2 regions of the Arthrobacter sp. 2MCAF14 genome follow, and region 1 is predicted to be linked to the other one. Evidence: riboswitches for the same ligand, from Rfam matches in the RefSeq annotation. Region 1 holds a riboswitch; the other holds the start of a gene.

Region 1 (15,501 bases):
CATCACGGTCATGGCGCTCGTGGGGTAACGCGTTGCGGCATCCATGTAGGCGTCATGGTCCGAGTCGCGGGACGCCAAGTGCATCGCGAGGTCCTGCACGCCGGGCATGTGGGAGAAGATCATGAGCGTGGTGACGGTTTCCGGCACATGGTTGATGACGGTCAACATGCGCTGTGCGGAGGCGGCGTATAGTCCGTCCTCGAGTTTCGGCGTCGGGGCCTTGTCCCCAAGCTCGCTGCACACCCAAGTACAGGTCTGCCGGGTCCGCAGCGAGGACGAACACAGGATGAAGTCCGGAATCACATGGTGTTTGAGGAGCCATTTTCCGGCAAGGGGAGCCTCCCGGTGGCCACGCTCGGCAAGGGGGCGCTCATGGTCCGGCACCCCGAGAGGCCAGTCCGACTTCGCATGCCGCATGATCACCAGCCGCTTAATGTGATGCTCGCTCATCCCCCCACCCTACTATCCCAACTAGCTCGCATTTATTGTCGTTTTGACGCCTGTAAACGACAACAAATGCGAGTCAGTCGGGTGGGCCGCGCAAGCAAAAGCGCCCGCCACCTTTGCAGGGGGCGGGCGCCTCGAGCGGGTTGAGACTAGATCGAGTATTCCGGAGCGGCCCAGACGATGACCTCGGGGTGCTCATAGAAGCGGTAGCCCTGGCCGCGCACCGTGCGGACCGTGTTTGCGAGGCGCCCGAGCTTGGAGCGGAGGCGCCGGATGTGGACGTCGATGGTGCGCTCGTTGGGGACCTCTTCGGCGTTGCGCCAGAGGCCCTCGAGAAGTTCATCGCGGCCCACGGTGCGGGTGCCGTTCTCGACGAGGTAGTTGAGGAGCTCGAATTCCTTGAACGTGAGGTTCAGCGATTCGCCGTCGAGGTGCACTTCACGACGGGCGAGGTCGATCAAGACGCCGGACGGGCGGGCTTCCTGGGCAGGCTGCGGGCGGAGCGCCTCAGCGCGCTGGCGGTTGCCAACGGTCGGGTCACCGAAAGTCGAGCGGACGACGTCGAGCGCGGAACCTGGCGCACTGGCCGGGGCAACCGCGACGGCGGCATAGCTCTCGGCACCGGAAACGAGGGACTGCGCGTAGGCCCGGATTTCCTGGGCAAGCTTGGCGATGGACGTTCCCGCGGCCGCGGCGGTGTCTTCGTCGATGCCCATGTAGAGCACGAACCCGCGGGCCACATTGTCATTTGCAACGGGGCGGAGGGAACGGTCCGCTGGCGCCAGGACGGGCGTGGGTGCAGTCATCGGCGAGGCCTCGTTGGCGGGAACAGCGCGGAGCTGGCCGTAGGAGTTGGGGTTATAGCCCTGGGGGACGTAACCGGGCGCCTGGCTGCCACCCTGCGGTGCGGGCTGGGCGTAGGCCGGGCGGTTGCCGAAGCCGGGACGCAGGCCGGCGTTCGACGCGGCCTTATTGGCGTTACGGACGGAGATGTGGACGTATCCGGATGCAACTGACATGGATTGCTTACCTCAAAGTGAATAGCCGTCATCGCGGCTTCGAATGCTGGTCTGGTCCCCGCAATGAGATGGGGAGGGGCGCCCGACGCTGGGCAGGGGGCGAATGCCTGAAACCTCTTGGGGTCTGAAGTTAGGCATGCATTCGACAACAGCTCATCGAAAAACCAGCGGGTGCGCTGGGCTCGATCGCTGCGGCTGCAGATGCTGTTGAGTTCTTGTTCACATTTGAAGTGTGCAACGTAACAAAGGGAACTTGCAAGTAACAAAGGGCGGAAGCGTCCACATTTTGAGACGAATCGGACTATTGTGCCGCACATCACAATTCACACATGTCCAAATGTGACTCGTTCTCGTTCGTCATACTGGCTGTTGCTCACGAAATATTCGAATAAAATTTGATGGAAAGATCATTCTTTGAATCTTAAGTCACGTCATGCGCTTGCCTTTGAATCTCGAGATATGAAACAACCCTTGTCCAATCGTGGGTTTGCGTCCTGTGAAAATTCTTTGGCAAATCCTCTGCTAGGTCCCTTGCAATCGCCCCGGCGGACGCGCCGTCGTGACCTTCTTTGAATTCGGAAAGCGCTTGCGACACGGCGAGTTGCGTCATTCTGAGGCCAAAGCGGGGCAAAGAAGGTCACGACGGAGCCAAGCAGCACCCGTCGCTAGTTGGTGGTGCCGGTTCCTTGGGTACTTGAGGTGGTGGCAGTGACGATCTGGATGGACTGGGCCGTGTACTTGTCGGATTCCTTGAGCGCAGTGACCCTCACGCTGGATCCGGATTTCACATCGGCGAGGGTCAAGGTGGAGCCGGTGGTTCCGCTTCCGCGTTGCCGGACGCCTTCCGCTACCACGACGTCCGTTCCAAGCGAATAAGTGCGGGTGAATCCGTCGTCGCTCTTGACGGTCATGGAGCTCGCCGAGATGTCAGTGACCGTACCCAGCTGGCCTGCCATGGTGACGTAGCTGCCGTTTTGGAGGACCACATACTCGGAGTGGACCGCAGCGTTCAGGCCGCCCATGCCCACGCCGAGCCCGCCCGGGCCCGCGTTCGTCCCACCCGGGCCGCCGAATCCGCCCTGGCCGTTCTGCCCGGCCCCCGGTCCCTGCGCGTTGGTGGTATCTGCTGCCGCGGTCCCGTTTCCGGCGGCGTAAGCACCGGCCCCTGCCGCCGCGGCGACCACGACCGCGACGCCGCCAACAATGAGCCCCTTCTTCAGGCTCCAATTCTTGAAAAACGAAGGCCGGGGCTGTGCGGAGTTGTATTGCTGCGGAGCACCCCACCCGGCGGCAGGCTGCCCAGGCTGCTGGTGCACCGGCGGCTGCGGAGCACCCCACCCGGCGGCAGGCTGCCCAGGCTGCTGGTGCACCGGCGGCTGCGGAGCACCCCACCCGGCGGCAGGCTGCCCAGGCTGCTGGTTCACCGGCGGCTGCGGAGCACCCCACCCCGCGGCAGGCTGCCCAGCACCAGGCTGCGCAGAATCATCAAGGGGGCGGATCACCGGCTGCGGGTGCCCGTTCTCCGGCTCGGAACCAGGTACGGAGGGGTTGTTTTGCTGATCCATGGTGTTCTCCATCGAAATCGAGGCTGTTTGGTCGTGCTTGTTCTTGTCCCAAACAGCGTCAGCCGCTTTGCTGTGCATTGGCTGTGTCGAACTGCAGGCTTGCCTGTGACCTGCCGCTCGGTATGGTGTCGGATTCTGCTGGAACCGGAACAACCTCCCGACAGGTGGCTAGGCTGGGACTCACAGGGTGCTCACAGCAACGGCAAAGCACTGGCAAACCGGCAGATTGGAGAGTTGTCCCATGGCATCCTCGCACTCCATGACCAATAACCTTCCGCAGCTCAGCCACCCGGACGGTTCTCCTATCCGCGCCCTTGTGGTGGACGACGAACCCAGCCTCGCCGAGCTCATGAGTATGGGGCTGCGCATGGCGGGTTGGTCGGTGGCCGTGGCCGGCGACGGTCCGGCTGCGGTAAAGCTCGCCAAGGACTTCCGTCCGGATGTCCTCGTGCTGGACGTGATGCTTCCAGGGTTCGACGGCGTAGAGCTGCTGGGGAGGATCCGCGCCTTTGCGCCTGAGGTGCCTGCGCTCTTCCTCACCGCCAAGGATGACGTGCAGGACCGCATCGTCGGGTTGGCCGCCGGCGGCGACGACTATGTCACCAAGCCGTTCAGCATGGAGGAAGTCCTGCTGCGCCTGCACCGCTTGGTCCAACGCTCAGGCGTGGCCGCGATGGACACGGCCGAACTGGTTGTAGGTGACTTGACCCTGAACGTAGACACACGAGAAGTTACCCGCGGCGGCGAAGACATTCCGCTCACGGCGACCCAGTTCGAGCTCCTCCGCTACCTCATGGAGAATCCCAAGCGCGTGGTCAGCAAGGCCCAGATCCTTGACCGCGTGTGGGACTACGATTTCGGCGGGCAAGCCAACATTGTGGAGCTTTACATCTCATACCTGCGCAAGAAGATCGAGGCCAACCACCCGCCCATGATCCACACGGTGCGCGGAGCAGGCTACGTCATCAAACCCGCCGAATAGCCGGGGCTCCGAATGTCCGCACTCTCGGGTATCCCCCGCCAGACCGACCACAGCTGGTTCAATCCTTCAACCTGGCACTTGCGCACGCGCTTGATCCTTCTCTCCATGGCACTCCTCGTGGCCATCTGCGGTGCCGTCGGTGTGGTCAGCTACGCCTCCATGGATGTGTTCCTCACGAAACAGCTGGACCAGCAATTGGCGCAGGCCTCCCATGGCCGCCCGCCGCAAGGCAACCCTGGCGGCCGTCCGGACCCCTTGGACCCCCGGGGCCAGAGCATCGGCACCCTGAATGCGCGTATTCTCGCAGGTCAGGTGAGCACCGATGCTGGATTCCTGTCCTCCGATGCCACCCGTGCGCCGTTGTCGCCCAGCGACGCTCGAATCCTGTCGGCGCTCCCCTCCGATGGCCGCCCGGTTGATCGCACCCTGTCCAATGGCGGCTACCGGCTGGTGGCCACCGAAACTCCCTACGGCGATGTTGTCATCACGGGGCTGCCGCTCGCCTCGAAAGAGGACACCGAGGCCTCGCTCGTCTGGACCATGGTGCTGGTTTCCTTGGGCGGACTGGTCCTGATCGGGCTGGCCGGAACCGTACTGATCCGCCGCACCATGCGCCCCTTGGAGCAGCTCTCCGACGTCGCCACGAAGGTGTCGAAGCTTCCGCTCGACGCCGGTGAGGTGGCACTCGCTGTGCGCGTTCCGGCGTCGGCGGCCCACCCGAGCACGGAAGTGGGAAGCGTCGGCCATGCTTTGAACTTGATGTTGGACAACGTGTCCAGCGCCCTAGAGGCGCGCCAGCAAAGCGAAACAAAGGTGCGCCAGTTCGTGGCCGACGCGTCCCACGAGCTGCGCACTCCGCTGACCGCCATCCGCGGCTACACCGAGCTCTTGCGCATGACAGAGACGTTCACCGAGGACGGGCGCAAGTCGCTGGGCCGGGTGCAGAGCCAGTCGGAACGCATGACCACCCTCGTGGAGGACCTCCTCTTGTTGGCCCGGCTGGACGAAGGGAAGGCCCCAGAGTTCACCGATGTGGATCTCACGCAGTTGGTGATCGAAACCGTCAGCGACGAGAAAGTCATGGCCCCAGGTCACATCTGGCAGCTCAAGCTCCCGGACGAGCCCCTCACGGTCCGCGGCGACACCACTCAACTCCACCAGGTTTTGGCGAATCTGCTCTCCAACGCCCGCAAGCACACGGAGGCGGGAACCACCGTGGTCACCGGCGTCATGCGGTCCGCCGACGGCAGCGCCGTGGTGACCGTGACTGACAACGGGCCGGGCATCCCGCCTGAATTCCAGGGCAGGATCTTCTCGCGCTTCGCCCGTGCCGACGCCGCCCGCTCCGGTTCCGAGGGCACGTCCGGGCTCGGCTTGTCGATCGTGGAATCCATTGTCCAGGCGCATGGCGGCACGGTCGAAGTGGCCTCGCGGCCCGGACGGACGGAGTTCGCGGTGCGGCTTCCGGCGCTCAGGACCGCCACGGCCTGAAAGGCCGCCCTGGAGGGCACGACGCCGGTGCGCGGCGAGCGCAAGTCGACGCACCGACGTCGTGACCTCCGTTACCTAAATGTGACTTAAGTAAGATCCTCCTGTACCGTCGAATGGGTGCGCTGGATCATTCCGGCCACCGCCGGGTAGGCGCCGAGCTCTGCCACTTCCCGGTGCCCATCAGTCCAGGCAGAGACGGGGGACCCAGGTCTCCGGGCAAGCGCTCATGTTGAGCCAGCCCTAGGGGTGAAGCCGTACCGCCACGTTCCGTTGTGGCCACGGCCGGATGACCTCATCCGAATCCGACAGCTAACTCCGCAGGCGTCGAGAGGCAATCACCATGTCTGATTCAAGGAATCAGTCGCGCCCTGTTGCGCGCCACCGCGGCGAACCTGCCCGGAATAACAAGTCACGCTCCACTTTGAGGCGAGCCGCGTCGAACCTCGGCACCGGCCAGCGCATGGCAGTTGTTGCCAGCGTCGTTGCCGTGTTCCTCGGTGCAGGTGCCGCCACCCAGGCCGCCGGTCAAGCCATCAATGCCCAGGACATGAGCCGCACGTCCGAATCCCGCACGGCAGACCACTCAGCCACGCCGTCGGCCACCGCCACGCCGTCGGCGAGCGCGAGCCCCAAGCCCAGCGCCACGCCGACGCCGAGCCAAGCATCCGCCCCCGGTCCGGCCGCCGTCGCGGCCCAGGCTGCCGCACCGGCCACGCCCGTGGCACCCCCTGCCCCCGTTGCACCCCCCGCTCCGGCGGCTCCGGCCGCTCCCGTCGCCGTCGATGATCCCTCCGGCGCCCAGTCCTATGCCGCAAGCATCCTTCCCTCCTACGGTTGGGGACAGGGCGAGATGTCAGCCCTGATCACCTTGTGGAACAAGGAATCGGATTGGCGCACCACTGCCACCAACTCCTCCAGTGGCGCTTACGGCATTGGGCAGTCGCTGCCGGCCGAAAAGATGGCATCCGAAGGCGCCGACTGGCAGACCAACTACCAGACGCAGATCCGCTGGGGCCTGAACTACATCAAGGAACGCTACGGATCGCCGTCCGCGGCATGGTCCTTCCACTTGGCCCATAACTGGTACTAAACCAAGAGCCACGCGCAAAATACATCGAGGTCCGTCCCTTCAGGGGCGGACCTTTGCGTTTTTTGGCCAGGCATGTGATTTGCCACGCCGGTGGTACATCCACAGCCACGTCACAGGTTCCGCCTAAAGCCTTCATATTCTGCGACGGCACTGTGGATACATGACGCTCATCGAATCCACCTCCGGAACCCTGAAGGACCCCGCGGTGGTGCCGCCGGGCCTTCCCATCCAGGCTAAGACCCCCGTCCAGCGCAGCGGACGGCGTGCCCCTGTGGACACCCACACCGCCATCCCCATCCTCGATGTCACGATCCCCGTCTTCAACGAGGAACGCGACCTCGAAGAGTGCCTGCGCAGGCTTCACGGCCATTTGCGCGAATCCTTCCCTCATGGCTTCCGCATCACCGTGGCGGACAACGCGAGCACGGACAGCACCTTGAAGATCGCGGAGCGCGTGGCCAGGGAACTGCCTGAGCTCGCGGTTGTCCATCTTGAGGAGAAAGGACGCGGCAACGCCCTTCGCAAGGTGTGGCTCGCATCGCCGTCGCCGGTTCTGGCGTACATGGACGTGGATCTTTCCACGGACCTCGCCGCACTGGCGCCCCTTTTGGCGCCGCTCATCTCCGGCCATTCGGACCTCGCGATTGGCACACGTCTCACACGCAACTCGCGGGTTGTCCGCGGCCCCAAGCGCGAGTTCATTTCGCGCAGCTACAACCTGATGCTGCACTCGTTCATGGGCGCCCGCTTCAGCGATGCCCAGTGCGGCTTCAAAGCGATCCGGGCAGACGTCGCACAGCAGATCCTCCCCCACACCATGGACAACTCGTGGTTCTTCGACACTGAGCTCCTGGTCCTCGCCGAACGCTGCGGCCTCCGGGTCCACGAAGTTCCCGTTGACTGGATCGACGATCCCAATTCCAGCGTCGACGTGGTACGCACCGCCCTGGCCGACATCCGCGGCATGGTCCGGCTCACCCGGGATCTCGTCTCGGGCCGCATCCCCATTCCGGAATTGCGCGCAGCGCTTGCACGCGGGCCGCTCCCGGCGTCGTCCCGCACCGCCGAGCAGAACCCGCGCAGCAGCCTTTTCGGGCAACTGGTTCGGTTCGCCGCGATCGGCGCTGCGTCCACCCTCGCCTATGTGCTCATCTTCCTGTTCTGCCGCGGCTTCATGGACCTGCAGCTGGCCAACTTCCTGGCGCTGCTCGTCACGGCCATCGCCAACACCGGCGCCAACCGGCGCTTCACCTTCGGCATCCAGGGCGGCAATCCCGTTCGGCACCACTTCGAGGGGTTGATCGTGTTCGGGATCGGCCTCGCACTCACCTCCGGGGCACTCGCCTTGGTGCACAGCACGACGACGCCGGACCGCTGGGGCGAGCTCCTCACCGTAGTCGCAGCGAACCTCGCCGCCACTGCGGTCCGCTTCCTGTTGTTCCGACTTTGGGTCTTCCGGCAGCCTGCTGCGCAGGCGACTGCACCCACCACACAAGCCAAACCGCGCACAGAAACGGCAGCATCATGACCTCCACGATCACTCCTGCAAGCACGGGATCCGCCGCCGGAAGTGCTGGCGCCGAGCTTCCTGCCACCGTCGGGACCGCCCAGGCAGCGCAGGGCCGTCACTCGACCGGCCCCGCAACCCCCGATGCCACGCCCCGCTGGACGCGATACGCCTTTGGCCGGCAGCCCCGCTGGGTGCGGCCATCCGCCGCCGGGCTCCTCGTAGCCACCGCCTTCCTGTATCTCTGGAACCTCGCGGCCACCGGCTACGGAAACTCCTTCTACGCCGCGGCCATCCAGGCCGGCACCAAGGACTGGACCGCGTTTCTGTTCGGTTCCCTCGACGCCGGCAATGCCATCACCGTCGACAAGCCGCCGGCTTCCTTGTGGATCCCTGCTTTGGCAGGCCGGATCTTCGGCTTCTCACCCCTGAGCATGCTGGTTCCCGAGGCGCTGATGGGCGTCGCCGCCGTCGGTTTCCTCTATTTGACGGTCAAGCGGGTCTCCGGACCAGGCGCTGGCTTGTTGGCCGGCGGCGCTTTGGCACTGACCCCGGTGGCGGCCCTCATGTTCCGCTTCAACAATCCCGACGCCATGCTGACCCTGTGCCTGGTACTCGCGGCCTACTTCACTACCCGTGCCATCGAACGGGCAGGCTGGAAGTGGCTCGCCGCAGCCGGCGCCGTGGTGGGCCTCGCGTTCCTGAGCAAAATGCTGCAGGGTTTCCTGATCGTTCCAGGACTGGGACTTGCGTACCTCTGGGCCGCACCCACCCCGTTGCGGCGGAGGCTGCTGCACCTGCTCGGCGCATTGGCCGGTATCGCAGTAGTGGCCGGCAGTTATGTCGCGGTCTTCCAGCTGACCCCGGCTTCGGCCCGGCCTTACATGGCAGGTTCGCAAACCAACAGTTTCCTTGAGCTGACGTTTGGCTACAACGGGCTGTCCCGCATCACTGGCTCGGGCGAAGGGACGCCCGGCGGAGGCGGGGCACCTGCCGGGGGCGGCCTCGGCGGGTTCGGCGGCGGCGGCGGTGGCGGCAACAGCGGTTTCGGTGGAGCTGCCGGGATCGCCCGCATGTTTGGCACGAGCTTTGGCGCCGAGGTCTCCTGGCTTCTCCCTGCTGCACTGATTCTGCTGGCAGCCGGCCTGTGGTTCACCCGCCGGGAAGCGCGATCCTCCCGCACCCGTGCCGCGCTCATCCTGTGGGGCGGCTGGCTTCTGGTCACAGCCGGCGTCTTCAGCTTCATGAGCGGCATCGTCCACCCCTACTACGCGGTAGCTCTCGCACCGGCAATCGCAGCCTTGGCAGGCATTGGCAGCGTCGAGTTGTGGCGTGGCCGCGGATATTGGCCCGCCAGGATCGTCCTGGCCGTGGTAATCCTCGGCAGTTCGGCCTGGTCCGCGGTTCTCCTGGGCCGCGACGCGTCATGGCTTCCGTGGTTGCGCATCGTGATCGTCGTCCTGGGTGTCGTGGCGGCCGCAGCAATCCTGCTTCGCCTCGACTCACTGCGGCCGGCGGGGCGGTTCCGGAACGCAGCGGCTGCGGCCGTCGTCGTCGTTTCCCTTCTGGCCGGCGGCCTCGGAACAGCGGCGTGGACGCTCGCGACGGCGGCTACCGCGCACTCCGGTTCCATCCCGACGTCGGGACCCAGCGGTTCCGCGATGGGCGGCTTCGGAAACCGTGCTGGAGGGTTCGGCGCAGCCGGTGGCGCGGGTCAGGCGGGAGGGCCTGGTTCCGAGGGAACGGCCGACGCCGGACTGACCGCCCTGCTGACATCCACCACCACGAAGTGGTCGGCGATCGTCTCCGGTGCCACCCAAGCCGCGAGCCTTGAGCTCGCCACCAACACCAACGTGATCGCACTCGGTGGCTGGAACGGCGGCGATCCATACCCCACCCTGGCACAATTCCAGGACATGGTGGCCAAGGGACAGATCGGTTACTACATCGCAGGAGGCGGTATGGGTGGCGGTGGTGGATTCGGAGGCCAGGGCGGCAATTCCGAGGTAGCCTCCTGGGTACAGGCCAACTTCCAAGCGCAGACGGTGGGCAGCTCCACCGTCTACAAGCTGACAAAGTAGATTCCGATGACCACTTCCTATTCCACAGACACGGACTCCAAGGCAGGGCAGTCGTCTCCGCCGTCGCGGTTGGTGGATCCTGCGGAAACGGCCGCTCCCCGGGGAGGGGGTGGCCGCGCCCGGCCGTGCTTGACCCGAAAGTCCCGCCCCAACCATGGCCCGCATGCCCTGCGTCACCGCGTGGAGCTCGGCATTGTCCTCCTTGCAACTGCGGTCCTGTATCTCTGGAACCTCGGCGCTTCCGGCTGGGCCAACCCGTTCTATTCCGCCGCGGCCCAGGCCGGCTCGCAGAATTGGGCCGCGTGGTTCTTCGGATCCTCCGACGCGGCCAACTCCATCACGGTGGACAAGCCTCCTGCGTCGCTCTGGATCATGGGCCTCTCGGTACGGATCTTCGGGCTGAGCTCCTGGAGCATCCTGGTTCCCGAGGCACTCATGGGCGTTGCGACAGCATGGTTGCTTTATCTGGCGGTCCGACGGGCCGCGGCCCCCGCCACCGGCGATCCACGGCTCGCCCACCGGGCCGGGCTGCTGGCCGCCGTCGTCATGGCCATCGCGCCGGTTGCCACCCTCATGTTCAGGTTCAACAACCCGGACGCCCTGCTGGTGCTGCTCATGACGGCCGCCGGCTACGCCACCCTTCGGTCCGTCCAGGACAACAAGTTGCGTTGGCTCCTGCTGGCGGGAGTGTTCCTAGGCTTCGGTTTCCTGACCAAGCAACTCCAGGTCCTTCTGGTGGTTCCTGGATTTGCGGTGGCGTATGTGGTTGCGGCGCCGGGCGGAGTGGGGCGCCGCCTGCTTCGACTGCTTGCGGCGGGGGCGGCCATGGTGGTCTCGGCCGGCTGGTGGCTCGCCGTCGTCGAATTCATTCCGGCGAACATGCGGCCGTACATCGGCGGCTCCCAGAACAACTCGATCCTGGAACTGACGCTCGGTTACAACGGCCTGGGCAGGCTCAGCGGCCAGGAAACCGGCAGCGTGGGAGGCGGCAACGGCTGGGGAGTTCCCGGGCTGTTCCGGATGTTCAACAGCGAGTTCGGCGGCCAGATCGCGTGGTTGCTGCCCTCGGTGCTGGTCCTCGGGGCCGGGCTGCTGTGGCTGGGCCGCCGTGCCCCGCGTACGGATTCCGTCCGGGCCTCGGTCATCGTGTGGGGCTCGTGGGTCCTTGTCACCGGACTCGTATTCAGCTTCATGGCGGGCATCATCCATCCCTATTACGCAGTAGCCCTGGCTCCGGGCATTGCCGGACTCGCGGGCTTGGGCGGTGCGCTTTTGTGGCAGCACCGCGCGCAGCTCGTCGCCGCGGTCATGCTCGCCGTGGCAGTGGCCGCAGCGGGATTCCTCGCCTTCGGCCTCCTGGGCAGCACCACCGCGTATGGTCCGTGGCTGCGCTGGGCGGTGCTGTTTGGCGCATTGGCAGCCGCGGCCGGGCTGCTGCTCTCGGGACGCTTCACCTCCCACATCCTTCAGCGCACGACGGCGGTACTCGCCCTCGTGGCCTCCCTCGCCGGCCCCCTGGCGTACTCGATCTCCACCGCCTCCGTGACGCACAGCGGCGCGATCCCCAGCGCCGGTCCAACGACTACGTTCGGCGGCTTCGGAGCAGGTGGTTTCGGCGGCCGGGGCGGCTTCGGACAAGCCAGCCAAAACAACGCAGCCCAGAACAACCCGCCCCAGACCCTCCAGCAGCCGGGCGCCCTGGGTGGTGGCTTCGGCGGGAACCGGCAAGGCGGTGGCATGGGCGGCCTGCTCGGTGCCACGACGCCGTCGTCGGGAATGGTTGCCGCGCTCAAATCCGGCGCCTCGAACTACACGTGGGCGGCCGCCGTCGTGGGTTCCAACAACGCCGCCGGCTACCAGCTGGCCACCGAACTGCCCGTCATGGCGGTTGGGGGCTTCAACGGTACGGACCCGTCCCCCACGCTTGCACAGTTTCAGCAACTCGTGGCGCAGGGCAAGATCCATTACTTCATCGCCGGCGGGACCATGCAGGCGAACAGCGGATCGGAAGCTCCTGCCCAGATCGCGCAATGGGTGGCTGCGAACTTCCAGGCACAGAGCATCGGCGGCACCACGGTGTACGCATTGGCGGGCTGAGTGCGGCTGGCTGGCTGAGCCGTTAGAACCGAAGATCGATCACCCGGCGGCCCGAAGCGTCCAGACTGGCCGTGGCAGTGATAGCTGAGTAATCCGCGATCTGCAACAGCCCATCCGCCGCCTCGCCGCCGGCGTCGCCCACCACCACGGTTAGCATGCCGGCCGCACGGGCGGAAGCGATACCCGCCGGGGCATCTTCGAAGACGACGACGTCGGCCGGCTCGGCACCCAGCAGCGCGGCTGCCCTGAGGTAGCCTTCCGGGTCAGGCTTGCCGCGGGTCACGGCCTCGGAGGTGACAGTGGTTGCGGGCATCTCGAGTCCGGCCGCCTGCATGCGCACCCCGGCGAGGATCCGATCGGCCGAGGTGACCATGGCGACGGCATCGGCAGGCAAGGACCGCAACAGTTCCGCTGATCCGGGCAACGCCACGATTCCGTCCGTCCGGGTCCGTTCCATCTCGCCGAGCTCCTCCGCGAGCGCGTCGATGTCAGCTCCGGCCGGGGCGAAACGGCGCACCGTGTCCTTGGCCTGGACCCCGTGTGAAGTCCGCAGGATCTCTTCGATGTCCAGTCCATACCGGCCGGCGAATTCGCTCCACACTTGCTCCACGATCGCGGTGGAGTCCACCAAGGTGCCGTCCATATCGAAGAGGACAGCCTGGACGGTCAGGGTTTTCACGGCTTCAGCAGGCAGGTTCATGGATCCATCCTGCCGTTGAAGCTGGTCCGCGGCCCAACTTTTACAGTGTGAGTCCTAGCCGTTGGGCCTGTTGGGGATGTACTGAACGGCCCACTTGTTGCCGTCCGGATCGGCGAAGTAGACAAAGTGGCCCCAATCCTGGATATCGATGTCGCTGACTTCCACGCCGTTGGCCTTGAGTTGGCTGTGGGCCTCCTGGATGTCACCCACCACCATCTGTAGGCTGGGGGCGGTACCGGGAGGGGCGTCGTTGAGGCCCTCGCCGATGCAGATGGAGCAGGCCGAGCCAGGCGGAGTCAGTTGGACGAAGCGGATGCCGTCCATGGGCCGCTCGTCGTAGTCGGCGTTGAAGCCCACTTTGTTGACGTAGAAATCCTTGGCGCGGTCCACGTCGGACACAGGGACAAACACAAGTTCAAGTTTCCAGTCCATGCGCCAAAGGCTATCGGCGGAGCCCGAAAACCGGTAGGGGCGGAGCACAACGCGGGGTCACTTACGGCCCATGTTGCTGGTCGAATTGGGCCGTAAGTGACCCCGCGTTGACGAGGCCGGTTACTTAGGCGCGTTGTAGCGAGGGTTCGACGGCGGCGCCCTCCCGGATGCCCGCATCTGCTTCGGTTTCGGCCTGGTTTGCGGCGAGTTGAGCCGCCAGGCTGCGTGCGCTGGCGCGGGACGGAAGGAGCCACGCCACCAAGGTGGCAAGGACCAGGACGGACGCACCAACGTAGATGGCGGGAATGGCCGCGTCCACATAGCCCGTGGGAGTGAGTTTGCCGCCGGCCCCGGTGAAGACTAAGGTCAGGACGGCTACGCCCAGTGCTACACCGATCTCCCGGAGCGTGGAGTTGGTGCCGCTCGCCTTCGCGTGGTCCTCGGCGCGCATATTGGCGAGCACCGACGTCGACATCGGGGCGAAAACCAGGCCCATCCCGATTCCCGCTGCTACAAAGCCTGGCACCAACGTCTCGTACGGGACGGTCGAGGAAAGGACTCCGGCAAGCCAGAACATGCCGGCTGTGAGCAACGCAAGGCCAGTGATCATCAGGGTCCTGGTGCCAAGCCGCGGTGCCAGCAGGCCTGCCAACGGCGCCACGAACATGGGGGCCAACGTCCAGGGCATCGTCATGGCGCCGGCCGCGAGGGGTCCGTGGCCCTGCACCACCTGCAGGAACTGGATGAGGATGAAGACGGACCCGAAGATCCCGAAGCTGAAGGTCAGGCCGATCAGGTTGGCCACGGTGAAGCTACGGTCGCGGAAGAGCCGGAGCGGAAGCAGCGGCGCGGCGACGCGGGATTCCCACAGAACGAAGGCGAGCAGCAGGACCCCGCCACCGATCAAGGCGCCGAGCACTTCGGCACTGGACCACCCGGCGTCGTTCCCTCGGACAATGCCGAAGACGAGCGCCAAGAGGCCCAGTCCGGAGAGAAGAAGGCCTACGACGTCGGCGCGGACGCGGGCGCCGAAGCTATTCGGCAGCGCGAAGATCGCGAGCGGAATCGACAGGATTCCGATGGGAACGTTGAGCCAGAAGATCGCTTCCCAACTCCAGCCTTCCACGACCGCGCCGCCGATCAGCGGCCCAAGGGCGACACCCAGGCCGGAGACGCCGCCCCAGATGCCGATGGCGAGCGGGCGCAGCTTGTCGCTGACCGAGCCCACCAGCAGGGTGAGCGATAGCGGCATGAGCGCCGCGGAACCAACGCCTTGGACTGCGCGGGCCGCGATGAGCTGCAACGGATCCGTGCTGACGGCTGCCGCTGCGGAAGCGAGGGTGAAGATGGCAAGGCCGGCGATGAAGACGTGGCGGCGGCCGAAGCGGTCCCCCAGGCCGACGGCCAGCAACATGAACGCCGCGAAGCTCAGGGAGTAGGCGTTGACGATCCACTGCAGTTCCTCGACGCTCGCGCCGAGGGCCTTGTGCATTACGGGCAGTGCATTGGTGACCACAAGGTTGTCCAGAGTGGCCATGAAGACGGGAAGGGAGGCCGCCACAATGGCCAGCCAGACGGGAACGGTGCGTTTCATGATGACTCCACGGGGTCGCTGAAGGGCCGCTTTTTCGGGTTGTTGTAATCGAATGATTACTTAAAAAGCAAAGTTAGTTATCGACTGATAACATGTCAAGCGTGGCTAAGAAAACGGCGGGCACAGGCGCCCCGGAAACAGGCTCAACCAGCCAGGCAACTGCCCAACGCATACCTGCGGCTCAACGGCGCGAACTGATCCTGGAAGCCGCCACCGGCGTCTTCGCCGAGCGTGGCTACGCCGGTTCCACCACGGACCAAGTGGCAAAGGCTGCGGGCATCAGCCAGCCATACGTCGTGCGGATGTTCGGCACCAAGGAGACCCTGTTCCTGGAGGCCTTGGACCGCGCCCAGGGCAAGTTGCTGCGCGCGTTCCGCGACGTCATCGCGGCCTACGACGCCGGAGAACTCGCCGAGGAACTGCAGCACCTCGATCCTGCCGCCGGGAGCGGCCGACCGGAACAACTCAAACAGCTCATGGCCATCGCCTACGCCGA
Region 2 (15,501 bases), on a different contig from region 1:
CGCGTAGGCCACGCGCTCGTCCCGGGGCAGGTCTACCCGCACTTCCACGCAGTCCGCCGGCGCAATGTAGCCCTGGGCTTCGATGTCTTTCCACGGTGCGTCGTAGCGCTTGGGGCCGATCAAACTGAAGACCTCACCCTCGCGACCATCCTCACGCACAAGGGTCGCAGTGAGCCCGAGACGCCTCCGGGCCTGCAGGTCCGCCGTCATCCGGAAGATCGGAGCCGGCAGAAGATGGACCTCGTCGTAGATGATGAGTCCCCAGTCGTGCCCGTCCACGAGTTCCAAGTGCGGGTAAAGGCCTCCGCGTTTCGTGGTCAGGACCTGGTAGGTGGCGATCGTGACGGGTCGGACTTCCTTGACCGCGCCCGAATACTCGCCGATCTCCTGCTCCGTCAGTGACGTCCGTTTGAGGAGCTCGTCCTTCCATTGCCGGGCCGCGACAGTGTTGGTGACCAGGATCAGCGTGGTGGTGGAGCTGGTAGCCATGGCTGCGGCCCCCACCAAGGTCTTGCCCGCACCGCAGGGCAGCACGACGACGCCGCTGCCGCCCGCCCAGAAGTTCTCCGTGGCGAGCTTCTGGTATGGCCGCAGGTGCCAACCGTCCTCGTTCAGGGCGATCAGGTGCGGAGTGCCGTCTACGTAGCCTGCGAGGTCCTCGGCCGGCCATCCGAGCTTGAGCAGCAATTGCTTGAGCTGTCCCCGCTGGGAGGAATGCACCACCACGGTTTCGCCGTCGATCCTCGGCCCCAGCAAGGGTGCGATTTTCTTGGCCCGGATGACTTCCTCGAGGACGGGGTAGTCGGTGGTGCGCATGACCAGTCCGTGCTGCGGATCCTTTTCGAGGCGCAAGCGGCCGTAGCGGGACATCGTCTCTTCGATGTCGATCAGCAAAGAGTGCGGCACCGGGAAGCGGGAGTAGCGCAGGAGCGTGTCGAGGACTTTTTCGGCGTCCAGTCCTGCGGCGCGCGCATTCCAGAGGCCCAGAGGGGTGAGCCGGTAGCTGTGGACGTGTTCGGGGGCACGCTCCAGCTCGGCGAACGCCGCAATCGCATGCCGTGCCTCGGTAGCGAGCTCGTGGTCGACTTCCAGCAGGATGGTTTTGTCGCTCTGTACGATCAGCGGACCGTCGCTCACTATTGCTTCCTCACTTGTGCGGATCGCCCGCGGGCTCCACATCGATGATGCGGTGGATGGACAAGACTCTTTCGGTATCCCTGGCGGCGTCGAACACCCTGACGCGTCCTCCCGACACTGATACCGGAACGACGGTTTCGGTATTGGAATTCCCCAAGCCGTCCACCACGTTCATGGTGACCGCTTGCTTCAGTCGGATGGCCCTCTGCAGGGTTTCGAGTCCTAGTTGCGTTGCCGCCTCGCCGGTCGATTCGCCATGGACCGCGCGATGGTGCCTCAGCACCGCGAGCTGGGCGTCGACGTCGTCGTCCGGCGGTGCAATGCGGGGCGCAGTGTAAACGGGGCGGACGCCCCCGGCCACGGCCGTCGTCCTCTTGTAGCGCACGACGGCGGTCTCCGCCTCCTGCACGGCAGGCGAGAGTCCCAGCTCGCGCAGCACCCTCGCGGTCTCCCGGGGGCTCGCGGCGGAGGTCAGTACTGTGGGGGCGATCCGGACAAGTCCCAGGCTCGCGGCTCCCGGCTCCCGAACGAGCTCGGCGATGGCGGCCTCGTCGTCGCTTTGGATGAAACTGGGGCTGCTGGCGACACGCAGCCGGCCGTGCCTGGAGGCGATGTCCTTGATCAAGTAGCGGAGCGGTTGGGGAACATCGGTGGCGGAGTGGGTGTGCAGGAACGCGAGGATGGTTTCCGCATCCTGGCCGGCGTCCAACGCGCGGCGGATCGAATCTCCGGAGAAGCGGAAGATCGTGGCCGGGCCCTGGCCTTCGGCGTCGGCGATCAAGAGCAGTTTTTCGCTCAGTTCAGGTGCCAGGTACCCCGGGGCGACGGCGGTCAGGTCGGCTTGGAGCAGGACATGATTGACGGCCGCGGGCAGGTGTTCGCCGAGGATACTGAGGGCCAGCTCGGGCTGTTCGGTGGCGATCGCCGAACCAAGCTGGGTCAGGGCGCCGGAGCCCATGAGCCCGAGGAGTTCGGCTTCGTGCAGGATTCCGCGGACAAGGGAGCTGAACCGTCGAGACATCCGGGGCTGGGCCCATTCCGCGCGTTCCATGACGGCTTCGGCGTTGAGCACGGGAGCCTTGCCGTCCGGTGCTTCTACTTCGAGGGTGAGCTCTTCGAGGATCTCCAGGATCCGTTTGCGGACCAGCGGGGCGTCAGGGCGTTGGGCCTCGGCGGAAAGGGCGTTGATTGAACTTGCCGGAGAGCCGGATCGGGGTGCCGTGGTGGCAGGCCCGGGGAGGGTTTGTCCCACGAGGGAAGGAGCGCGCTCGCTCGCGAGCCAGGCGTTGACGAGCCAGAGCCACTGTTCCTGGCGGGGGAGCGTGAGCCATTCCACCGATGGCGGTTGCACCCAGGTGGAACTGTCTACATCGAGCCGCAACAATCCTGACAAGGCACTGAGCTCGAGGATCAGGGCGGTCTCGGACAACCCCAGGCGAAGGCTATCGGCCAGGCGTTTGAGTTCACGCACGCCCACCCCTCCACTGCGCAGGGTAACCACCGGCTGCTCGCGGACCGCGTACAGGAGGTCGCCCACCAGCCGAAGCGCTTCGGCGATGGCACCCATGGCGGCATTCCGGCGCAAAGCTGCACTCGTCTGGCCCAGTTCAGGAACGGGAGGCTTCAAGGTGAAGTGGTCCACGATCGCGCCGCCGCGCAGGGATAGGCCGACGCTGTGTGGGAGCTCAACGTGGCCGGCGTCCAGGGGGACGAGCAAACCTCGGGCCAAGAGCCAGTCCACGGGACCGACGTCGCGGCCTTCATGGAGCACGGAAGCCTTGCGCTGGGCCTGGGGAACGGCGCCCATGGCCCAGTTGCCGAACTTGTTCAAAAGCGGACGCGTCCGTACAGGTGCCTCGGACAGGATGTGCTGAAGGTTCTCCGGCGTCGATGTCCAACGTTGCAGCGCCAGCGCCGCCTCCATGGGCGTCGTCGCGGCCAGGATATTGGCTCCGCTTTGGTGGAGTTCGGCAACGAGGTGCACCACGCGCTGGGCGAAGGCCGGTTGCAGCCGCACCAACTCGGTGTAGCTGCGGCCCAAACCGGCCGGGTAGATGCCGATGACGTCCTTGAGGCTGCCCACCGGCAAGTAGAAACGCTGCCGGCCTGGATTGTGCACCGTAGCCGGCGGATCGGCCCGGTGGATGAGGGCCAGTTCCTGGAGTTTGTTCAGGATCGGCTCGAGCGCGGCAAGGGTGGCGCCGTTGATGCACTTCTTCAGTCCCGTCGCGGAGACGCTGTGGCCAGTGTCGGTGTTGGTGCACAGGTGGAGCGTCTCGAGTACTTGCATCTCCGGTTTGTTGAGCCGTTCCAGGGCGCGCTGCACGCTGACCCGGGCACTTGCCCGCGCCGCGAGTGCAGCGAAGTCCGGGACCACGGGGGAGATGAGGTCCGGCCGCGCGGCAAACAGGGCCCGCAGCGAATCATCGCTGCGCGCTTCCAGTTCCTTGCTGAGCGCGCGAATGAGGGACATCAGTTCAACGTTACAGCCAGCCGGGTCCGCCGTCGGGCTTTCCGGCTGCTCATTGACGACGCCGTGCCCAGACAGAGTCAACCACCAACGCGGCCATCAAAATGAAGGCGAGCGGCAGCCCGTAGAGAGCGGTGGACGTGACCCAGACCGGTGCCACTCCGTCGGCGAAAGCGACCGCCATGACGGCGACGACGGCCGCCAGGGAAAGGACTGCGACGACTGCGGCAACGATGGTGAGCGGGCGGCGGAAGTCGTGGGGAATCATGGAAGCAACGCTAACAGTCCCGGGCCGCATCCCCTGTTCCGGGCCAGGGTGCAGTTCGGTTGCGGACAAAAGGCGGCAGGACCTGCCTGCGGGGGTCTCAAAGCGCGAATCCGCTGCCGGGCAGGATAACCTTGAAGCAACAGACCAACACGGTCAAGGCAGTTACCCCTATTCCCGCAGTACCCTGCGGATGCGGTGGCGGGCGCCGGCCGTGTCTCGCAAGTAAGAACGAAGAAGGTTGATTACGTGCCCACCGGCAAGGTCAAGTGGTATGACAAGGAAAAAGGCTTCGGATTCCTCGCAGCAGAGGACGGCCAGGAAGTATTTCTGCCCAAATCCGCACTGCCCGAAGGTGTAGCGGATCTCAAGGCGGGCACCCGGGTTGAGTTCGGCGTCGCCGACGGTCGCCGGGGCGCCCAGGCGCTGGGACTCCGCGTGCTGGATAAGTTGCCATCCATCGCCAAAGCCAAGCGTATGAACGCCCGCGAGCTCGCTCCGGTAGTCCAGGACCTCGTCTCTGTCCTGGACAACCTCTCCGGCACGTTGTCCGCCGGTAAGTACCCTGAAGGCGCCAAGGGCAAGGCCATCGCCGCAGCCCTGCGCAAGGTTGCCGACGAGCTGGAAGCCTAAACCTGCCATGACATCAACGGCGAAACCCCGCACCGGCCTTCCTGTGTGGCGCGTCGGCAAGCCGGACGCTTTCCTTGCGGCCGCCGTCGACGTCGCCCGTAACGCCGTCGAGACCATTGCAAAACCGGCCGAAATCGGACCCCACATCGCCGCGCGCTCCGAGGGCGAACGCGTGGTCACGCACCTGTTCGAATCGCGGCTGGCCGGCTACGGCGGTTGGCAGTGGTACGCCGTCGTGACCCGCAACTCGCGCTCCAAAGTGGTCACGGTCAGCGAGCTTGGCCTGCTGCCTTCGGAGGACTCCATCCTCGCTCCCGAATGGGTGCCTTGGGCAAAGCGCGTCCGTCCCGAGGACGAGGCTACCGAGGCCGAAGAATTGGCGGACGAGGCTGGCGTTCCCGTTGACGCGGACGACGACGGCGGCCCCTCCGACGAGGACGTCGCCACCTCCGGTGACGAACAAGAGAACGACGACGCCGACGACATCGAGGCTGACTAGCCCTTGGCGGACCCGGCGAGTGAATTCCCCGAAGGTGGAAACTGATGTCCACCTTCAAATCGCTCGGTGTCCTTAACTACCGCATTTGGTTCATCGGTGCGCTTATTTCCAATATCGGCACGTGGATGCAACGGACGGCCCAGGATTGGCTGGTTTTCGCCCATCTGAGCAACCACGATGCCGGCGCGATGGGCGTGACCTTGGCCCTTCAACTGGGTCCGCAGCTTTTCCTGGCCCCGTGGGCCGGACTGCTTGCCGACCGCTACAGCCGGCGCAGGCTCCTGGTCATGACCCAATCGGCCATGGCGGTCCTGAGCACTGGCCTGGGACTCCTGGTCCTGAGCGGTGCAGCGCAGTTGTGGCATGTCTATGTGTTCGCGTTGTTGCTTGGCGTCGTCTCGGCACTTGACGCCCCGGTGCGCCAGACCTTCGTGTCGGAGCTGGTCAAGGACGACTATCTTTCCAACGCCGTCGCTTTGAACAGCGCGTCCTTCAACGTTGCCCGCATGATCGGTCCCGCCGTGGCCGGCGTGTTGACGGTCGCGGTGGGGCCGGGCTGGGTATTCATGATCAATACCCTGACCTTCCTTGCCATGCTTGGCGCGATCCGGGCCATTCCCCTTTCCTCCTTGCGTGTCCAACCCCGCGCCGCCGCGGGCAAGGGCCGCATCCGTGAAGGGCTTCGCTATGTCCGCAATCGCCCGGACATTGTGGTTGTCCTGGTCGCGATTTTCATCATGGGCACGTTCGGCCTGAACTTCGTCCTCTTCATCGCGGCCATGGTCGGCACGGAGTTCGGTATGGACGCGGGGGCATTCGGGCTGCTCAACTCGGTCATGGCGATCGGCTCCGTCGCAGGAGCACTGCTTTCCGCCCGGCGAGGGCGGCCACGCATGCGGCTCATCTTCGCGGCGGCGGGCGGGTTCGGCCTCGCGAGCGGACTGGCCGCCCTGGCTCCGAACTACGCCATGTTTGCCTTGGCGCTGATTCCCTGTGGACTGTTTGCCCTGACCATGATCACGAGCGCCAACGGCTACGTGCAGTCCACCACGGAACCCGTCATGCGAGGCAGGGTCATGGCACTTTACATGGCCATCTTTATGGGTGGAACGCCCATCGGCGCACCGTTCGTCGGCTGGGTGTCCAACGTGGCCGGACCCAGATGGGCTGTGGGCGTGGCCGCCGTCGCGGGCGCCAGCACCGCCGTCGTCGGCATCGTGTGGATCATCCGCGCCCGCCAGCTGCGGCTCCGTTTCGATAGCAGCGCTCGCGGCATCCGGTTCTTCCGTATTGAGTCCCAAGGCGCCAGTGGCGCTGTTAATGAGGCTAGCGCTGTTAAAGAGGCTAGCGCTGTTAAAGAGGCTAGCGCCGCCCGGGATCCTCTCCCGGACGACGCCGACCAGTCCTGACCGCGGGAACGCGGTAGGCCCTTACTTCTTCAGTTCGCCCACCACGAAGTCGATGCTGGCGAGCAATGCAGAGACGTCGTCCGGCTCGATGGCAACGAAGGTAGCGATGCGCAGCTGGTTGCGGCCCAGCTTGCGGTACGGCTCGGTGTCCACAATCCCGTTGGCGCGCAGCACCTTGGCGATGGCCGCGGCATCGATCGAGTCGTCGAAATCGATCGTGGCAATGACATTGGAGCGGTCCTCGGCCTTCGCGACGAACGGGGTGGCGTACTCGGAAGCCTCCGCCCAGTCGTAGATCCGGCCTGCGGAGTCCGCGGTGCGTCCGGAAGCGAAGTCCAGGCCGCCATTCTTGTTGAGCCACTGGACCTGGGCATCCAACGTCACCAAGGTGGACAGGGACGGGGTGTTGTAGGTCTGGTTGAGCTTCGAGTTGTCGATAGCCGTCTGCAGATCGAGGAAATCGGGGATCCAACGGCCGCTTGCCTTGATGCGGGCCGCGCGCTCCAGGGCGGCGGGGGAAAAGAGTCCCAGCCACAGGCCGCCGTCGGAGGCAAAGTTCTTTTGCGGGGCGAAGTAGTAGACGTCAGCTTCGGCAACATCAACATCCAGGCCGCCGGCTGCGGACGTCGCATCCACCAGGACCAAGGCGCCGTCGTCACTGCCCTGAACGCGCTTGACCGGAGCGGCCACGCCCGTCGAAGTTTCGTTCTGCGGCCATGCGTATACATCCACGCCAGCTTCGGCCTGGGAAATCGGCCGGGTGCCAGGCTCGGACTTGATAATGGACGAAGCTTCAAGGAAAGGTGCCTTGTTGGTTGCCGAAGCGAACTTGGAACCGAACTCACCGAAGGAGAGGTGCTGGGCCTTCTTCTCGACCAGGCCGAAGCTGGCGACGTCCCAGAACGCGGTGGAGCCTCCGACGCCGAGGATCACCTCGTAGCCCTCGGGTACACGGAAGAACTGGCTCAGTCCCTCGCGGACGGAGCCCACCAGGTTCTTGACCGGTGCCTGGCGGTGGGAGGTGCCGAGGATCGTTGTCGAGGCGGCGGAGAGCGCCTCGATCTGCTCCGGGCGGACCTTGGAGGGCCCGGCGCCGAAGCGGCCGTCCTTGGGCAGCAAATCGGCGGGGATAGTGATGCTGTTGTCGCTCACGGGATGCTCCAATGGTGAAGTAGCGGCCTAGATGGGTCGTGGCAGGTGGCAAGCTGCCCCTTCGACTCCCCAATTCTGCCTGACGCCGCAGGCGGGGGCAGAACCGAAGCTGTCATAGTCCGCCACGTGGAAAGCACTTGTTCGGCTGGCGCTGGACAAGCGCCGGAATTATCCGGAGTAATTCCAAATAAGCTAAGCTTGGAGCTGGCGAAAATACGCAAGATACTGCGCTCGAGGAGCTGAGCTGGATGACGGATCTGATCGATACCACTGAGATGTATCTTCGGACCATTTTGGAGCTTGAAGAAGAGAACATCGTGGCTCTTCGCGCACGCATCGCCGAGCGCTTGCGGCACTCCGGCCCCACCGTTTCCCAGACGATCGGGCGGATGGAGCGCGACGGCCTGGTGATTGTGTCCAATGACCGGCACCTTGAGCTGACTGAAACGGGCCGGAAACGCGCCACCGAGGTCATGCGCAAGCACCGGCTCGCCGAACGGCTCCTGGCAGATGTGATTGGACTGGACTGGGCCTACGTCCACGATGAAGCGTGCCGCTGGGAGCATGTCATGAGTGAGCGCGTGGAACGGCGGCTCTATGAACTGCTGGACCACCCCACGGAATCGCCCTATGGCAACCCCATTCCCGGACTCGAAGCGCTGGGTGGAGTCGCCTCCCACGCCTTTACGGATGGCGTGGTCAACCTTCTTGAAGCGATGAACGAATACTCACCTGAAAACAGGGTCACCGTCAGCCGGCTGGCTGAACCGATCCAGGTGGAGCCTGAACTTCTGGTGCAGCTGGACGAGGGCGGAATCCGCCCCGGCGCCAGGGTTTCCCTGGAACGTGTGGGGGAGTACATCTCCGTTCGCGTGCCCAATATCGACGGCGCGCTGGAGCTGCCGCCCGAGGTTGCGTCGCACGTGTTTGTCACGGTCGCCTAGCCGGCCCGCCGATGCGGTCGGCAAAGATAACGAAATTATTACCGCGGGGGCTTAATCCCCTATAGTTAAATACTGGCGCCGATACCAAAGCGTTACCTGATCCGAAGCCGAGTTCTGCCAGCGGATCAGGTGGATTAGTCCATTCACTGGCAGAAACGGAGGAACCACCATCGGCTGTCGAAAGACGGCCTTGGGGTGAAGTCCGTAGCGGAAGTGCAAACGGCGCAAGGCCCCTCCGGGTACCTTGCGTTTCGTGCCCTTCGCGCGGACCGGGTCCACGATCTCTCTGGCCCGAATCCGACAGCTAACTTCGCAGGCTTGCCAGAGAGGAAAACCTTGACCACGCAGAACACCAGGGGCCGCAGGCGCGCGTCCGGTCCTACTGCTGTGCTGCGGAGCACAACCGCCGTCGAGCACGACCGGCCCCGCGATCCCCATCGCGAACTTCGCCGCCGCAAGGGTCCCTTGCGGCAGATGGCCGAGTTCGCCGCCGCAAGCGGAGCAGGACAGAAGGCCGGAGTGGCCCTTGCCGCTACGGGCCTCATCCTGACGGTCGCCTTGCCGGGCGCCGGCGCTATGACGGCCACGCCCGAGTCAAACCAAACCGCCTTGGCAGTGGGCAGCCAGCCTGAGATTCCGGCCGCGGCGAGCGCCACGATCGACTTCAGCCGTGCTGCGGTTTCCACCACTGCAGATCCGGACACCAAGCTTAAGCAGCTCTTGAGTGCGCAGTCCGTCGGTAGCATCAAGACGTCGTCCTCCAAGGGCACCCTGGGGGCGCCGCTGGACACCCTGACAACGGCCTCGCCTTTCGGCTACCGCGTGAATCCCATCACGGGCGGCTTGGGAGAGTTTCACCGAGGTCAGGACTTCGTGGCCCAGTGCGGCACCCAGGTCCATGCTGCCGCGGCCGGTAAGGTCACTTTCGCTGGCTGGCATCCGTATGGCGGCGGAAACCGCATTGTGGTGGACCACGGCAACGGCCTGGAAACCACGTACAACCATTTGTCGTCGTTCAACGTCCAGGTGGGCCAAACGGTCAGCCGCGGCGATGTCATTGCTTTGAGCGGCACCACGGGCGCCTCCACGGGCTGCCACCTCCACTTTGAAGTCATGGTCAACGGCGACGTCGTTGACCCCTTGGGCTGGCTGTAGCCAATCCGATGGAAGCCTCTCGCATGCTTGTCACGCTCCGTGATCTGAATGTGACATTCAGCCAAAACTCATGTACCGTCTAAGACGCATCAACTTTTAGAGAGTTGATGCACTCGAGTGGATTGCCTAGCTCTGCCACTGCTCGAGGTTCCGTTCGCAAAACATCGTCTGGCAGAGGCGGGGGACCCACTTTTGGTCATCTTCACGGATGGCCTTGGGGTTAAGTCGCACAACTTCCGAGAGGGAGAAGTGTGGCCGGATGACTCCCATCCGAATCCGACAGCTTACCTCGCGGGCATAGGGAGAGGCCTCTTAACGTGTCTTCACGCTCTACTGTTGCGCGCCACCGTGCCGCGGTCACCAAGACCAACTCGCTTGCCGTTATCGCTAAGACTGTCGGCAGCAACGCCGGTGGCGTAGGCCGTCAGGCAGCGGTTATCGCAGCTGCTTCCGGTCTGGTGCTTACTAGCGGTATCGCAGCCAACGCTGCAGAAACCAACGTCCCCCGCGAGTCCACTTCGACCTCCGCCCTGGAAGTCCAGTCCATCGCCCAAGCCAGCATTTCGGCCGACTCCTCCGTCGCCATCAAGTACGAGCGCCCGGCGGTCTCCACCGAAGCTGCTCCGGTTGTCGCAGCTCCGGTTGCCACGCAGGAAGCTGCTCCGGCCACGCAGGCTGCGACGGGTGCCGCTACCGGCGCCTCGACGCTCTCTGTCACCGCTGCTGTTTCACCCGCCACGAAGGTTGCCAGCGGCAAGGGCGCAGCGATTGCTGCCGCAGCTTACGCTCAGCTTGGCGTTGCCCAGGACTGCACCGCCCTGGCTTCGAACTCCCTGGCCGCTGTTGGGATCAACTTCCACGGCTGGCCGGCAGACTACCTCTCCCTTGGCCGTACGGTCAGCGCTGCTGAAGCGCAGCCGGGAGACTTGGTCTACTACCAGAACGGTGGCATGGGCATGGCCCACATCGCCGTTTACGTCGGCAACGGCATGGCAGTCCACGGCGGCTGGAACGGTGGCACCACCGCCCTTTACAGCGTCAACGTTGGCTCCGGCCCGGTCTTCATCCGCGTTGGTGGCTAAATAGCTCCGGCTACATAGCTTCACTGGAACATCCCCGCTGGTCAGCCGGCGGGGATGTTCTGTTTTAACCAGCATGCGCTAAATCACTGCTCCAGGCAGTCTCAAAGGGACGATTCGAGGAGCAGCCCTTCGGTGCTAGGAAAGGTTCCGGCTACGTGTCCGGCACATGAACTTTGACCGACACTGCGCTGGAACTCCCGCAAGGATTCGTTGATCTGGCCTCCGGGTGTTTACTCTTAGGTTGTCGATCCACAGCCCGTACATGCAGAGGGCAGCCGGCCCTCGCGCCCCTGACGGGTGCGGCCGTGAAGAGGTACGTGCATGCGCACACTCGTTCTGAATGCTGGATATGAACCGCTGGCGGTAGTGACCTTCCGCCGGGCGCTGGTCCTTGTGCTCACCGGAAAAGCGAGCGTAGTGGCCGAAGGCGACGAGCCTGTCGTCGGGCCACAGGAGATTCTCGGACGTCCCTCCGTGATTCTGCTCAATCGCTACATCCGGCCGAGGTACAACACCATGACGGCGGTTACACGCCGCGGCGTCTTGCGCCGCGACGGTCACCGTTGCGCCTATTGCGGGAAAGCAGCGCACACCATTGACCACGTCCACCCCAAATCCAGGGGCGGCGCGGATTCCTGGGAAAACCTGGTGGCAGCGTGCTTGCGCTGCAACAACGCCAAGAGTGACCACACCCCAGCCGAGATGGGCTGGAAACTGAGGTTCACTCCGGCGGCGCCCACCGGGACTATCTGGCAGATCAAGGAGCTTGAGAAACCTGCGCCGGCATGGGATCCCTTCCTCCTGCCCGAATCGGCGGCCTAACCGGAAATTGAGCCTGCTTCCCGGGTAATCTGGGCGGGTGGACTTTGATGCGGTGATATTGGCGGGTGGCAAGTCCTCCCGCCTCGGCGGCGTGCCCAAAGCCCAGTTGAAGTACGACGGCGCCACCCTCCTTCAGCGTGCCGTCGCGGCTTCGCGCGGCGCCGGGAGGGTCGTCGTCGTCGGGCCGGATCCCGGCACTTTGCCGGACGGCACATTGACCGCACGGGAGGACCCGCCCTACGCCGGACCAGCAGCGGCGATCGCAGCCGGACTCCTCGCCCTGGGGCAAGACAGAGAAGTTCAAGACGGCGAAGGGCAAGATCGCGAAGCGCAAGAAGGCGTGGTCCCGTCCCCGGAGCACGCGCCTTGGGTCCTCGTCCTTGCCTGCGATATGCCCCTGGCCGCCGCCGCCGTTCCGGTCCTGCTCCAGGAACTTGCGGGCCACGAAGAAACGGAAGGGGCCATGTCCATTTCCGCCGATGGCCGGAAACAGCCGCTGCTCGGGATCTACCAGGTGTCCGCTCTACAACGGGAAGTGCAGGCTGCGGCAGAACAAGGCGGCCTGGCCAACGCCGCGGTTTTCCGACTGCTTGCTAGGCTTGATCTGCTGGCCGTGCCTGTCCCCACAGGGTCCACCGATGACGTGGATACCTGGGACGATGCCGCGGCGCTTGGAGTGGACGGCGACCTGCCGTGACAACAGCTGTACCGGACAGTGGAGGCGGATCGTGAAGAGCCAGGAAGAAACGCTCGAGGAATGGTGCAGGAGCCTGCTGCAAGCATATGAGCTGGAAGACGTCGAGATCGACATCAACGAGATCCTATCCCTGGCAGGCGTTGCAGCCCATTCAGTGGTCCGGCCGGCGGCTCCCTTGACCACCTTCATTGCGGGCTTCGCCGCCGGACTTGCTGCGGGTTCGGGACAAGCCACTGAAGCTGCGTCGATGGATGCCGCCATGGGCCTGGCACGCACGCTCGCGAAGGACTATACGAACCCCGGAACCGACGCCGGATGACGGAAGCCCCCGGGCATGTCCCGCATGCCGACCACTTGTGGGCCGAGGCGCGGCAACTTGCCTTCGATAGCGCCACGCCCATTCCCGCCGCACCCGTTGCCCTTAAGGACGCCATCGGCAGGACCCTGGCCGCGGATGTCCACGCCCTGCAGGACTTGCCGCACTATGCGTCCTCTGCGATGGATGGCTGGGCGGTCAACGGCAGCGGCCCATGGATCCTCGCCGAACCCGGCCAGCGGCTGGCACCGCACCAAGCGAGTCCTATCGCCACCGGTGGCCTGATCCCGCCGGGGGCCAAGGCCGTGCTGCGGAGCGAGAGCGGGGTCCTGGCCGCGGACGAAGATGGCTTGCCGCTGCTCGCGCTCGGCGGGAACGCGAAGCCGGGCGAACCGCGCAACGGTCAACACATCCGCAACGCGGGAGAAGAAGCTGCGGCGGGCGAGCTGCTGATCAAATCGGGCGTCGTGCTGAACCCGGCCCATCTCGCCCTGGCTGCCTTGGCCGGGCGCGATGAACTCGACGTGCTGGGCAAGCCCCTCGTGAAAATGCTCCTGACCGGTTCCGAAGTGGTGACCGCGGGTGTCCCGGTCCCCGGGCGGGTGAGGGATACCTTCGGTCCCCAGCTTGGCGCCGTCGTCGAGCTCCTTGGCGGGATCCGCGGCGAGCAAATCAAGGTGGGCGACTCCTATGAAGAATGGCTCTCGGGCCTTGAAGAAGGCGAGCTGTCGCCGGACGCGCCACCCGCCGACGTCGTCATCACCACCGGTGGAACCGGCCGCTCGGGGACCGACCACTTCCGGCGGGCCATTGCGGATCTCGGCGGACGCTTGCTGATTGACGGAATTGCGATGCGTCCGGGACATCCTGGCGTGCTGGCCGAACTGCCCGACGGGCGCTTCGTGCTGGGTCTCCCCGGCAATCCGCTCGCGGCCATGATGGTCCTCTTCACGATCGGTGCACCGCTTCTCGCGGGGCTGGGGCACAGGGCGCTGCCCGAGGTCGGCGAGGTTCCTTGCGGTGCTATGCTCGACGCCGATCCCGGACGCACGCGCTTGCTTCCCTTCAGGTTCGTGTACGGCCTGGCGTCGCCGGCCCAGCATGCGGGGCCCGGGATGATGCGCGGCCTCGCCAGTGCGGACGGAGTCATGGTGGTGCCGCCGCACGGCGTGCAACTGGGCGAGGCAGTGCCCGCTTTTCCGTTGCCGTGGGGCCAGCCGCTTCCCCTGCCGAAGTCCTCGGAAGACAAGGCCAAGAAGACTCCTGCCAAGCCGGCCCGCAAGGTTTCGTCCGGGCCGGTCGACTGGAGCGCCCTGACAGGCTGAGAGTTTCCGCTGCCGAATGGACGCGGGTGGATTAGAGAGTCAGGCCTTGCAATGATGGGGGCATGAACAGGCATGCACCCGAGCAGGACATCAACGAAGATGACCTCCAGATCCACCCACCAAAGCGCTCCGCTGCGGGCGTCAAGGCAGTCACCGTGGCATTGGAACGCGGTTGGGCCCAAGCGGGCGTCAGCCGGACCGTCAAGTCAATGCTCCGCGTCAACCAACGGGACGGTTTCGACTGTCCCGGCTGCGCCTGGCCGGAGTCCATCACCGGCAAACGCAGTCCGGCCGAGTTCTGCGAAAACGGTGCCAAGGCAATCGCCGAGGAGAGCACCACTCGCGTGGTCGATGCGGAGTTCTGGGCACGGCACTCCCTGGCCGAACTTGAGGACAAGACCGAATACTGGCTCGGCAGCCAAGGCCGCATTGCCGAGCCGGTCGTCATCCGCCCTGGCGACACACACTATTCGCCGATCAGCTGGACAGATGCTTTCGCCTTGATCGGCGAGCACGTGAATGCCACGACGCCGGACCGCTGTGTTTTCTACACCTCGGGGCGCACGGCCAACGAGACCGCGTTCATGTACCAGCTGTTTGCCCGCAGCCTGGGCACCAACAACCTGCCCGACTGCTCGAACATGTGCCACGAGTCCTCTGGGAGCGCCCTCAACCCGACCATCGGGATCGGCAAGGGCACAGTCTCGCTGGAAGACATCCACGAAGCGCAACTGGTGCTCGTCGTGGGCCAGAACCCGGGCACGAACCATCCGCGCATGCTCTCCGCCTTGCGTGATTGCAAGAACAACGGCGGCAAGGTCGTCGCCGTCAATCCTCTGCCGGAAGCCGGGCTCTTGAACTTCAAGGATCCCCAGTCGCTCAACGGCGTGGTGGGTGGTGGCACGGACATCGCCGATGAATTCCTGCAGATCAAGGTGGGCGGCGACCTTGCCTTGTTCCAGGCGCTGGGCCACCTCCTGCTGGAGGAGGAGAAGCGGCAGCCGGGAACAGTGGTTGATCGCGCCTTCATCGAGGCGCAGACCGACGGCTTCGAGGCCTACGCCGAGGCCCGGGCGGCGCTGGATTGGGTCGAGACGGAACGCGCCACGGGCTTGAGCCGCATTGAAATCACCAAGGTGGCCGGCATGCTGGCCGCTTCGAAGGGCACCATCATTTGCTGGGCGCTGGGCCTGACCCAGCAGCCCCACTCCGTGGATACCTTGCGGGAAATCATCAACCTGCTGCTCTTGCAGGGAAACTTCGGCAAGCGTGGCGCCGGCGCCTGTCCCGTCCGCGGCCACTCCAACGTGCAGGGCGACCGCACCATGGGCATCTGGGAGAAGCCTTCCGAGGGCTTCCTGGCAGCCTTGGACAAAGAGTTTGGATTCACGACGCCCCGGGCGCACGGGTACGACTCCGTGGAAACCCAACACGCCTTGGAGAAGGGTGAGGTGGACGTGTTCGTTTCCATGGGCGGCAACTTCGCCGCGGCAGGCTCGGACACCGTCGCGCTGGAGGAAGGGCTCAAGAGGGCCCGGTTGACGGTGCACATTTCCACCAAGCCCAACCGTGCCCACGTGGTGCACGGCAAGACC

The links. A riboswitch is a leader RNA that binds a small molecule or an ion and turns the genes downstream of it on or off. The one in region 1 is predicted to bind cyclic di-AMP.
Region 2: another riboswitch for cyclic di-AMP. It lies ahead of AB4074_RS13015 (NlpC/P60 family protein); the one in region 1 lies ahead of AB4074_RS06920 (hypothetical protein).

The regions. Positions count from the first base shown of each region.
Region 1 is NZ_JBFRHB010000006.1:81,614-97,114, reverse strand. It holds gene AB4074_RS06945 (SixA phosphatase family protein) at 1-450, opposite strand, end outside; gene AB4074_RS06940 (winged helix-turn-helix domain-containing protein) at 597-1,466, opposite strand; gene AB4074_RS06935 (hypothetical protein) at 2,132-3,109, opposite strand; gene AB4074_RS06930 (response regulator transcription factor) at 3,273-4,013, shown strand; gene AB4074_RS06925 (ATP-binding protein) at 4,026-5,504, shown strand; cyclic di-AMP (ydaO/yuaA leader) riboswitch at 5,669-5,842, shown strand; gene AB4074_RS06920 (hypothetical protein) at 5,845-6,594, shown strand; gene AB4074_RS06915 (glycosyltransferase) at 6,755-8,122, shown strand; gene AB4074_RS06910 (ArnT family glycosyltransferase) at 8,119-10,182, shown strand; gene AB4074_RS06905 (ArnT family glycosyltransferase) at 10,189-12,279, shown strand; gene AB4074_RS06900 (HAD-IA family hydrolase) at 12,302-12,979, opposite strand; gene AB4074_RS06895 (VOC family protein) at 13,034-13,411, opposite strand; gene AB4074_RS06890 (MFS transporter) at 13,536-15,005, opposite strand; gene AB4074_RS06885 (TetR/AcrR family transcriptional regulator) at 15,107-15,501, shown strand, end outside.
Region 2 is NZ_JBFRHB010000017.1:17,844-33,344, forward strand. It holds gene AB4074_RS12970 (DNA repair helicase XPB) at 1-1,137, opposite strand, end outside; gene AB4074_RS12975 (helicase-associated domain-containing protein) at 1,148-3,610, opposite strand; gene AB4074_RS12980 (hypothetical protein) at 3,660-3,875, opposite strand; gene AB4074_RS12985 (cold-shock protein) at 4,122-4,505, shown strand; gene AB4074_RS12990 (DUF3027 domain-containing protein) at 4,513-5,004, shown strand; gene AB4074_RS12995 (MFS transporter) at 5,049-6,413, shown strand; gene serC (phosphoserine transaminase) at 6,435-7,565, opposite strand; gene AB4074_RS13005 (metal-dependent transcriptional regulator) at 7,814-8,509, shown strand; cyclic di-AMP (ydaO/yuaA leader) riboswitch at 8,636-8,843, shown strand; gene AB4074_RS13010 (M23 family metallopeptidase) at 8,846-9,664, shown strand; cyclic di-AMP (ydaO/yuaA leader) riboswitch at 9,810-9,976, shown strand; gene AB4074_RS13015 (NlpC/P60 family protein) at 9,982-10,746, shown strand; gene AB4074_RS13020 (HNH endonuclease) at 11,068-11,568, shown strand; gene mobA (molybdenum cofactor guanylyltransferase) at 11,606-12,265, shown strand; gene AB4074_RS13030 (DUF6457 domain-containing protein) at 12,297-12,584, shown strand; gene AB4074_RS13035 (molybdopterin molybdotransferase MoeA) at 12,581-13,906, shown strand; gene AB4074_RS13040 (FdhF/YdeP family oxidoreductase) at 13,969-15,501, shown strand, end outside.